DNA from 2 places in the Peribacillus muralis genome. Region 1 is predicted to be linked to the other one. Evidence: riboswitches for the same ligand, from Rfam matches in the RefSeq annotation. Region 1 holds a riboswitch; the other holds the start of a gene.
What was found. A riboswitch is a leader RNA that binds a small molecule or an ion and turns the genes downstream of it on or off. The one in region 1 is predicted to bind FMN.
Positions count from the first base shown of each region.

Region 2: linked by a shared signal. The riboswitch ahead of ABE28_RS14455 (ECF transporter S component) and the one ahead of ribE (riboflavin synthase) in region 1 are both predicted to bind FMN.

Region 1 covers NZ_CP017080.1:543,888-549,614, reverse strand. The annotation lists gene ABE28_RS02595 (DHH family phosphoesterase) at 1-882, opposite strand, end outside; gene ribH (6,7-dimethyl-8-ribityllumazine synthase) at 1,441-1,911, opposite strand; partial or broken gene ribB (3,4-dihydroxy-2-butanone-4-phosphate synthase) at 1,976-2,614, opposite strand; gene ribE (riboflavin synthase) at 2,634-3,272, opposite strand; FMN riboswitch at 3,417-3,547, opposite strand; gene ABE28_RS02575 (TspO/MBR family protein) at 3,742-4,473, shown strand; gene megL (methionine gamma-lyase) at 4,489-5,664, opposite strand.
Region 2 covers NZ_CP017080.1:2,978,357-2,984,083, forward strand. The annotation lists gene ABE28_RS14440 (RecQ family ATP-dependent DNA helicase) at 1-513, opposite strand, end outside; gene ABE28_RS14445 (YpbB family protein) at 510-1,574, opposite strand; gene ABE28_RS14450 (ferredoxin) at 1,864-2,112, shown strand; gene ABE28_RS14455 (ECF transporter S component) at 2,243-2,824, opposite strand; FMN riboswitch at 2,991-3,125, opposite strand; gene serA (phosphoglycerate dehydrogenase) at 3,623-5,197, shown strand; gene ABE28_RS14465 (hypothetical protein) at 5,249-5,727, opposite strand, start outside.

The sequences.
Region 1 (5,727 bases):
ACTGAATGCCTTCTCGGACATGGTGCACCCGGCGGCTTTTTGATGTCCTCCCCCATCGTACTTTCCGGCAACCTCGGAAACATCTATGTCATCATGGATTGTCCGGAAGCTGATTCTTTTACTTCCGACCATCAGGATGGCGATATAATCCAAATGCGAGAATTCCTTCGATAGCTCATTGCCTAATTCCGAGTGATATGACTCGGCGTGGACCACTCCAGCAGTATGAGGGCCGACAGTAGCCTGATAAACTTCTCTCTTCTTCCTGTTTATGTATCGATCGACGCGACTCTCTTCCACTTTGAGAAGAGTTTGCTCCACTTCATCAAATGTAAAGCTTTCGGCCGTGGAAAGCTTTTGAGCGATTTTCATCTCAAACTCCTCAATTGGAATCATGAAAAATAAGTCATTTAACCGTTTTGCCGTTGCATTTTTATTAACTTCCCATTCCCATGTATCGTATTGACGAACCAATTCCACAAATTCCGCTACAATGCTTGAGGGCTCCAGCAGATTGTTTTCAATTGCATACTGATAAAACAATGAAGTCGCTGCCGTCTGTTTACCGTCTTCCTGCTCGACCGTCACGGATGCCCAGTCATGTTCGTTCAAATGCAGTGCGGACTTATGATGGTCTATCAGCAGCGCCTTGCCTCCATCTTCAACAAACTGCGAAATCATCTTTTCGTTATCTTCATCAACCGAAAGATCGGTAACAATCAATGTATCTTCAATTTTAGCCTGCTCCAGAAATGCTCCTACGTTCTGGTTAAGCCGGCCGATTGAATTATAACTAACCACTACTTCTTCTCCGAATGCCAGCTTAGCCACAATGCCGCAGCCGACTCCATCTAAATCATTATGTGTAAAGAGATGGTACACACAAACCCCTCCTAATAACTAATAAGTTTACTTTTCCCTAAAGATATGAATTTCAATTGCAATCTTTACAATTGTAGCATAATCATGTCCGCATATTTTAAAATGCTTTCATTACCTGTTGCTTTTGCGTATTTTTTTATAAACGACCGAAAAATTCTTTGTTTACCCAATCCAGATCTATTTTGCAGTAAAAACCCATTAATTAGAAATTGAATATTCCTCTAAGGTTTAAGTGACCTTACCTGACTTCCGCTCAACAGCAATTCAAATGATATAATGCTTTCGGACAGAATCAATATGGAAACAAATTCTTATGAGATAAGGAAGAAAACGTGACCATTTCTTCGTTTAAAAAGGATTACCGGGAATGCCTAGAAAATTGGATAGTGTGACTCTGTAAGTGATTATCGAAAACATGATAATCGCTACGGGATTGATCGTTTGTTTTGCTGTTCTAATACTTAAGAATTTGCCGCGAGCTTCGAAAATCAGAATATTATGGAAATGTTCATAGGAAAGCCGCAGGGATATCCTCCCTGCGGCTTTCCTGAATGATATTTATTGCTCTATCAGCTTCCCAAGGTTAGCCATTTCAATTGCACTAACAGCCGCTTCATAGCCTTTGTTGCCAGATTTAGTTCCGGCACGTTCGATGGCTTGCTCGATACTCTCGGTCGTCAATAAACCGAAGATAACCGGTACACCTGTATCCAAGGACACGGCCGCCATGCCTTTAGCTGCTTCATTGCATACATAATCATAATGTGAGGTAGCTCCCCTGATTACCGTTCCAAGACCGATTACTGCATCATATTTACCTGTGTTCACAAGTTTCTTCGCAATTAACGGAAGCTCAAAAGCACCAGGAACCCAAGCGATATCAACATCTTTTTCATCCACACCATGACGCTTGAGACCATCCAAGGCCCCGCCCAAAAGCTTGCTTGTGATAAATTCATTGAACCTGCCTACAACGATTCCCACTTTTAAACCTGATCCGATTAATTGTGCTTCAATGATATTCCCCATGTCCAATTCCTCCTAATTTATAAAACATTTCATTTTTTTGTTCATGCGTTAAACCTTACGAATTCGGAAGGTTCAGTTCAAGTTCATGTTTTCTGCTTGTTGCAGCTTTCTCAAGGTATCGAATCAATTCGGCGATCGTGATGAATTTCAAGTTGAATTTTTCGGCAATGACTTCTAAATCGGATACCCGTGCCATCGATCCATCTTCATTCATGATTTCACAGATGACCCCAGCCGGTTTGGCACCGCATAACTTGGCCAGATCGACAGAAGCCTCCGTGTGCCCTGCCCGGTTAAGTACGCCGCCTTCTTTGGCAACTATTGGAAAAGTATGACCAGGCCTTTGAAAATCTCCAGCAACCGAATCTTCTTTAAGAAGCTCTAAAATGGTCAAGGACCTTTCAAAAGCACTAATTCCTGTAGACGTGCTCTTATGGTCGACACTTACTGTAAAAGCCGTTCCATGATGGTCGGTATTATCTCCAACCATAGGATGCAAGTCAAGCTTGGCTGCCAGTTCTTCGGTTATGGTTGTACATATCAAACCTCGTCCATGAGTCGCCATGAAATTAATCGCTTCCGGTGTCGCCTTTTCAGCGAGTACTACAAAATCCCCTTCATTTTCACGGTCTTCATCATCCGATACAATTACTACCTTGCCAGACTTCAATTCTTCAATCGCTTCTTCTATTGTAGAGAACATCCCTTACACCGCCTTTATATTAGAATCCATGCTCTGCTAAAAACTCTAGATTTATTCCTGGTTTTGAGTCGCCTTTTTTCATTTGATGTATAATATATTTCCCAATCATGTCGTTTTCGATGTTAACAATATCCCCAGCCGCTTTCTGCCCCAAAATGGTGTCCTGATGCGTCAATGGAATCAAGGAGACCGTCAAAAGGTTTCTTTCAATCCCAAATATCGTCAAGCTCGTTCCATCGATGGCGACCGATCCTTTTGGAATGCAAAAGGCACTAAGCCCTTCCTCCAATTGGATGACATAGTAAACGGCATTTTCTTTTCGCTCTTTCTTAATGATTGTTCCGGTGCCGTCGATATGACCTGAAACGAAATGGCCGCCAAACCTGCCCTCTGCACTCATGGCACGCTCGAGGTTCACAAGTGATCCCACTTTTAATGTCCGGATCGTCGAAGCCTTGACCGTTTCTGGCATTACGTCGACAGCAAACAAACTTTTCGTGAAGGAGGTTACCGTCAAGCAGACACCGTTGACCGATATACTATCCCCCAGATGAACATCTTCAAGGATCTTCTCGGAACGAATCGTCAACTCCATACTGCTTTTTCCTTTTTTTAAGGAATGGACCGTACCAATATCCTCAATGATTCCCGTAAACATGTTTTTCCCCCTTTTATGGAATATAAAAAACCCCTTAGAATGACCTAAGGAGTTAGCAGGAGAAATGAGTGAAAAATGGTATACCTAAGAAACCTAATTTTATCATTTTTGAAAAATTAGGCGTACGTATACACTTGGGTTCCACACGTCCTTCTCCCATCCAGACTGTACTGTCGGCTTTGGAATCTCACCAAATCCTGCCTTTATCAGGCTCGCGGGCTTAGAATTTCTTCATCACCGCCGGTTGGGATTTTCACCCGACCCCGAAGGACTAATAATATGAATCTTTAAATATTTTATCACCTTAAAGTACGGATGTAAAATTTCTTACTATAAATGGTCCATTTGTTACAGAATCGCCCCCCTTACAAGAACTGATAAAAAACCTCCGATGTGCTCCAAAAAGGTTATTCAAGTAAAAATAGTGGAATAAGATATAAAAGTCACAATACGTTCAAGGAGGAGTCCCATGCTTATAGTCTTTTTTAACTTGATTTTTTACTTATTCGTCATCACCATGAATTTTTTAGCCAATTTCCTTCCATTCAACGGCCAAACATCTGGAGAGGTCTCCGATAAACTGGATGTTCTTTTCACCCCTGCCGGTTATGTATTTTCGATATGGGGCTTCATCTATCTTTTACTGGCCATTTGGGTTTTTAGGCAATTTACAGGCGAACATAGAAACAGCCCTGCCACCAAGGCATCATTTCCATGGTTCGCTTTAAGCTGTGTGCTGAATGGTGCGTGGCTACTGGCATGGCATTACGAGTACTTTTTGTTATCCGTTTTCATCATCGTTGCACTTTTGGCTACGCTATTGGTCATTTATACACATATTAAAAAGGTTGCGCATACTGGTTTCGACCTGTTCCCATTTTCCATTTACTCAGGCTGGGTAAGCGTTGCCACCATCGCTGACATTTCTTATTACCTCACTTATATAGAATGGGACGGTTTTGGGATTTCCAAAGTGGCCTGGACGATCACTATGCTGATTGTAGCAACAATCCTGGCTTTTGCCTTTGCAAGTAAAAACCGGGATTGGGGCTATCCGCTCGTGTTCGTTTGGGCGTTCATCGGCATCGGGGTTCGCAACGAGGCCAACTACCCAGTCATTACGACCATTTCTTATATCCTTGCCGCTGTCATCTTGATCATCGCCGTGATCATCTTCATCAGGTATCGGAGAAATAAATAAACAAGAATACGTTCCTTAAAAGGCTTGCAGGAGATCATCCCAGATGTCCTGCCAAGCTTCAAGGCCAACAGATAGACGGATGAGTTGATCGCTGATGCCCATTTGCCTGCGCGATTCTTCAGGTACGGCCGAGTGCGTCATGGTAGCAGGATGCTGGATCAATGTTTCGGCATCCCCTAGGCTGACGGCAATCTTGACTAATAGAAGCTTATTGAGAAATTCCTGGGCATCTTCTTTTGTACCATGCAATTCAAAAGAAATAAGCCCTCCGCCATGTTTCATCTGTTTTTCCATAATATAATGATCCTCATGCGTTTCATCCCCTGGATAGTATACCTTTTTTACCTTTGGATGCTTCTTAAGCTCGCAAAATATTTCCATTGCATTGCCCGAGTGCCGATCCATCCTCACTGGCAAAGTCTTTAACCCCCGCAGCAGTAACCAGGCATCGAATGGTGAGATGATCCCGCCTATATCTTTTTGTGTCGTTCCCGCTACGTGATCTATAAAACCTCTGCTGCCTACCACAAGCCCGGCAACGACGTCCCCATGGCCGCAAAGATATTTGGTAGCGCTGTGAAGAACGATATCACAGCCATATTCAAGGGGTCTCTGCAAGTAGGGGGTGCAAAAGGTATTATCGACTACGACCGTCACATTATATTCCTTCGCAACTCTCACCACCATCTGCAGGTCGATCATTTTCATCGTCGGATTTATCGGGGTTTCCACATAAATGCAGGTCGTTTGCGGCCGGATCATTTTCCTTACCTGCTCCTCTGTATCCATTTCACAAAAATCATGGGCGATGCGATATTTGTTTTTCATTAGCTGCAGAAGGCCGAAGGTGCAACCATATAATCCCTGTGAACAAAGGATGTGATCATCCGTTTTTGTCAAAGCAAAAAGCACAGCCGAAACTGCAGCCATCCCCGAACCGAAAGCAAGTCCTGCTTCCCCTCCCTCCAAAGCGGCGATCTTTTCTTCCAGCACTTGTACCGTCGGATTGCCCAGCCGAGAATATATATAGCCGTCCTCCAAGCCCGCAAACCGCCGTTCCCCTTGCTCCGCCGTTTCGAAAGTGAAAGTAGAAGTTTGGAATAAGGGTGTGGTCAAACTCCCTAAATGCTCCTTGGAGTCATATCCTTCATGAATGACTGCCGTTTCGAATCGTTTATGCCTATCTGCCATATTATCTCCCCCCACTCTATATCTATTTCTATCTTATGTCAGAAATAACTCTTGTGGAAGCGT
Region 2 (5,727 bases), 2.4 Mb from region 1:
AGTCAGAGCTAGCGTCAGCGGATCGTTCAGCTCCCGCCTCACTTCACCTAAGTTCAAATAATCGGGACGGAAATCATAGCCCCATTGCGAGATGCAATGGGCTTCATCTATGACGAACAAACCTATATCGATTGATTTCAAGGATTGGATCACACCTTCAAGGCTAAGCATTTCAGGTGATAAAAAGATAAACCGGTACCTATGTAGCCGATCGAATGCCATTCTTTTTTGATTCATCGTCAAAAAGGAATTGAGCGTCAAAACACTTTTTTCCCCATTCATTTTCAACTGATCTGCCTGATCCTGCATTAATGATAATAATGGGGAAACAATGAGGACGGTCTTATTCAAAAGATAAGCAGGCAGCTGATAGCATAGCGATTTACCGGATCCGGTGGGCAGCATCGCCAATGTATGGTGGCCGGACATCAAGGATTCAATCACTTCTTTTTGTCCCGGTCGGAATTCGTCAAAGCCGAATTTCATTTTAAGGAAATGTTTGATATTCATCATTGGTCACCCATTTTCGCCAGTACAAGCCTGATTTGGAAAAAGCTTATTTGTTTATTATCGACCATTTGCATGATTGCCTTTAGCTTTTTGGTGCCAAGTTCCGCAATTGCTGCGGCAATATCACGTTCATCCTCGCCCGACACATAATCGTGTATTGGAAAGCTTTTATCCGAAAGTACAATTTCGACAAGATGATCTTCAATCGTATTTTGCTTCAAGCGGCGGATTTCGGCGATTTCCCCCATGCTTCTCCCTTCCAGCAAGTATTGCAGGGTCCTTTGTGTCGATTGGGTCAAATGAGGGTTTCCTCCCCTTTTCCAATCATATGTCAACGACGCCAAAAGGGGATGATCGGCTCCATCACCCAATTCGGCAAGCAATTGATGCAACGAGTCAAAAAACATGAACCGCACATATTCTTCTTCTGCCTCTTTGCTTTTGGCAATCTGTTCAAAAGTTAGCCCAATCCTGTTAACGCCCGTTAATTTCAAGATGAATATATCCCTTTTCAAGTCACTTTGCCCCTCTAGTAGCGATACCAGTTCTTCATAGAGATGCCTCGCAATCAAGTCTCGATCCTGACGATGTGTATGCAGGAATTCCTTAACGAAGGATTGGATCTTAAGGTTTCGCTGTATCGGATAAAAACGTCTTTCATTGTGGACAATATGGGATATAGTTTGAATGAGTAAGTTTAACCTTCCCCAGAATACCGGGGTTATATTTTGGTACTTCCAACCATTAAGATAGGTTGGAAACGGATTATTCAGCAAATATCCGGCTAATATCCCCTCACCATGTCCGCTAATTTCATATGCATCGGTTTTATCCGTTGGATTAATGAAGCCATCTTTAAGGAATTGTTCAATGTTTTGATTTAATTGCTGACGGGTAAATACAGGCATTGTCCCAAAAATATTCGTTAATCCGAACAAATGGGCATCCTGAATCGTTTGTGACGACTTCTTCCCCTGCAGCATATGGTATATAGCATAAACGGAACGCTCGCCTTGAAATTTTTTTATCGCATATAGAATGATTGCCTGTAGATAATTATTCATGGGACACACATCCTTATTTCATGGATCCATTAACTCCATTGTAACAAAAAACTGCAAAAACCGCCGTTTTTATTACTTAAATTAAGGAAGAATTTGTGACTTCATGACGAAACAAGGCAAGAATAAAATTAAATATATGAATGTTTTCCATTGACATTCCGCTCTATGATAGTAATTCTCAATACACTTTCTATTGAAAAGTTTGGCATTGGGTCTTACAATAAGAAAGAGATAATAATCTGGACAAAAAGATTATCAGTTGTTAAGTAACTTAGGAGGGGTTATATTCATGGCTAAATTTACGATTGTGGATAAAGAAACATGCATCGCATGCGGAGCTTGTGGAGCAGCAGCACCGGATATATATGATTATGATGACGAAGGGATCGCTTTTGTCACCCTTGACGATAACGAGGGTATCGTGGAAATTCCGGATGTACTGATAGATGACATGATGGACGCGTTCGAAGGGTGTCCAACAGATTCGATTAAAGTTTCCGAAGAGGCATTTGACGGGGACGCACTGAAATACGAATAAAGTCACAAGCCATTTTCAAATGAGAATGGCTTTTTTTTAGGCATACTATTCCGCTTCTTCCCTTTCATGTAGGCGGACAAAAAAACCGGATAGCGCTATCCGGTTTTTTTTGTTCATATTTTCTATGTCATCAAGCATTTTTATATAATATTTGTTTATTGATCCATGTCTGCAGTTTAATGAACAATACCATGAATACAGAGGTGATCAGTAGGCCCTTTATCACGTTGAAAGGTAGAATGGCAGTCGTGACAAGTGTTCTTGATTCTGGTCCCGACATGGCTTCCGCCCCTAAAAAGAAGGTGTATGCCGGTAGAAAAACGAAATAATTCAGGACACTCATGAAAACCGCCATGGTTACTGTGCCTGCAAGCAAAGCGAAGGTCATCCCTTTTTTTGAATTGATTTTTTTGAACACATAGTAGGTTGGCAACACGAACAGGATGCCCGCTATGAAGTTAGCGATGTGTCCAATTGGTACAACTGTCAGTGTACCTGTCATGACTAAATCCAAAAGGTTTTTAATGAACTCAACCAAAATTCCAGCGACAGGTCCAAAAATCAAGGCAGCCATCAATGCTGGAATATCACTAAAGTCAACATTAAGAAATGGAGGGAATCCGGGAAACGGAAAATTCAAAAGCATCAATAAATACGAGATGCTTCCCATCATGGCCAGTGTCACCGTTTTTTTCACTTTGTTCTTTTTCATAGTTCTCTCTCCTTCTTTTCCGATCTACCTGAAAAAGAGGTTTGGGTTCCATCAGCAAGTTGATGTTCAATAAAAAACCCTTTAATTCCGATTGAATTAAAGGGATAAATTAAAGGTTACATCAAACAAACGTTCAGCAAATGATTGTTGAAACGCAATCAGGAACCTCCATCTTCTCCCATCCAGACTATACTGTCGGCTTTGGAATCACACCAAATCCTGCCCCTTAAGGCTCGCGGGCTTAGAAGAACATTTCTTCATCACCGCCGGTGGGGAATTGCGCCCCGCCCCGAAGATAGACCTATAAAATTTTTTATTTAACAAACCCATTATATCCGATAATCTTACTTTTGAATAGCATTTTCTTTTAATTAATTGTTATAGTATGGAAAACGGCCAACATAAGTGACGATTATTCACTTGGGCGTCCCACTCTCCCTGGACCGCTTCCGGAAAGCTTATCTCCTGCAGTGGAACGAAACGGCCGATGTCCAAATCTCAAAATAGTGGGCTATGTGCTTTTTAGCTGCTGAACCTAAAGGGGATGCACTCAGATGAAAGCTATAGACAACCCCATTTTCATCGAATTTGTCATAGACTGAGAATTATTGAAAATTTTTTTCTGCCGTAGCTCACTACGGTAAAACCACTAATACGTTATGCTTGAGCTGCGCACATAAGGCCACCCCCTCCAATTAAACGTATAAACGACAAAGCACCAAATTGACATCATCCCTCATTCGATTGTAAAATTAACTGAAATTTAAGATAATTCATTCATAAGGAAGGTGTATAATCGTGTATCGGATTTTAGTAGCAGATGCCATCAAACCAGAGGGACTCGAACCTCTATCAGGCGCATCCAATATTCTTCTCATTCAAAAGACGGTAGAGGAAGCAGCAAACGAACTTGAGCAGATTGATGCTATCCTTGTTAGAAGCGCAACGAAGGTCACCGAAGAATTAATGAAAGGGATGCCTCAATTGAAAATCATTGCCCGCGCAGGTGTTGGCGTTGATAATATAGACATCCCGGCTGCAACGAAACGCGGAATCGTCGTCGTCAATGCACCTGATGGCAATACCATTTCAACAGCTGAGCATACTTTTGCCATGATGGCTTCACTAATGCGCCACATTCCGCAGGCAAACGCCTCACTAAAAAATGGAGAATGGAAACGTTCTTCGTACACAGGTACGGAACTTCGGGGCAAGACATTGGGCATTGTTGGATTTGGGCGTATTGGAGGGGAAATCGCCAAGCGAGCTAAAGTGTTTGGGATGGATGTCATTGTATATGATCCATTCCTGTCAGCCGATCGTGCTAAAAAGATGTCGGTCCTATCATTACCCTTGGATGAATTGCTTCCTAAAGCAGACATCATTACTGTACATACGCCTCTGACCGCTGAAACGAGAGGGTTAATCAATAAAGAAAAATTGTACACTTGTAAAAAAGGCGTTTATATACTGAACTGTGCCCGGGGTGGAATTCTGGACGAAGATGATTTATATGAGATGATCGTTAAAGGTCAAGTAGCAGGCGCTGCCTTGGACGTTTTCGTCGAAGAACCTCCGTTTGGACATAAACTCCTCGAACTTGATAATGTCATTGCCACACCACATTTGGGAGCCTCCACGAAAGAAGCCCAATTGAATGTGGCCGTACAGGTTGCCCAGGAAGTCCTGACCTTTTTTGAGGGAAATCCAGTCTCAAGTTCCATCAACCTTCCAGCCATCTCTAAAGAAGTGTTCGAAAGGGTCCAGCCCTTTTATCAGCTCGTTCAGCAAATGGGATCGATTGCCTCACAATGCATGAAAGAAGGTATTCAAGAAATCTCGGTAACATACGCAGGCGAATCACTAGACTTCGATACTGCAATTCTGACAAAAAGTTTAATTTCAGGTTTCTTCAAATCAAGAGTTGACGCATCCGTCAATGAGGTGAATGCCTTGCTGGTCGCAAAAGAGCGCGGCATCACTGTCGGGGAAAAAATCTCCACTGACTCACTAGGGTACGCGAACTTGATCAGTGTAAAGGTGAAAGGAGATAATCGGGAACTAACGATCAGTGGGACTTATATCGAAAATTACGGTTCACGGATTGTAAATTTGAATGGCTTCAAAATCGACTTTCATCCGGAAGCACATTTACTTTATATTCAGCATACCGATAAACCTGGGGTAATCGGAAACGTAGGGAAAATCCTTGGAGATCACAAGGTGAACATCGCCACGATGCAGGTAGGCCGAAAAGAAGCTGGAGGAGAAGCCATCATGGTATTGAGCTTTGATGCGCCGCTCGAGGACGCTCTGAAACAAGTCCTGATGGAAACAAAAGAAATCACCTTCATGTCCCGCATTTCATTATAAACAAATAAAAGTGCCCGAATCCCGGGCACTTTTGCTTGTTCCTCCCCTGACTCAATTCATTTGGTTCGGGGCTCTCGGCACTGCTATATCTCCAGTTAAATCCAGATGCCCCACTTTTTCAATTGAAGCATTTTCGAACCTCACTGTTTCATACCCAAAATCCTTCGCAATGAAAAGAATCGCTTCTAAAGCTTGAAGGGTCTGTTTACTATTTTCAATGGCCGTATTTTCTGCGAAATGAATGGTCACATGACTCCCATTGATATTTACCCTTTTCCAATTCAGGTCTCTCGGGATGGCAGGAGCTATCCCTTTTATATCAGACTGGCTTTTTGCCGCCTGCAGCGCTTCAGCAAAGCTTTGATACTTGACATTGCTTGGAACAAGTAAACTTGGAGAGTATTCATCTTTTTTGTAAAGAAGATATGTTCGATGTTTATATTGGGGTATATCCAGCGTCTTTAAAAAACCCTTATGCGAAAACTTTGCCCCCGGCTTGCCATCTGTAGCAAAAGTCATCTTCGTTATAT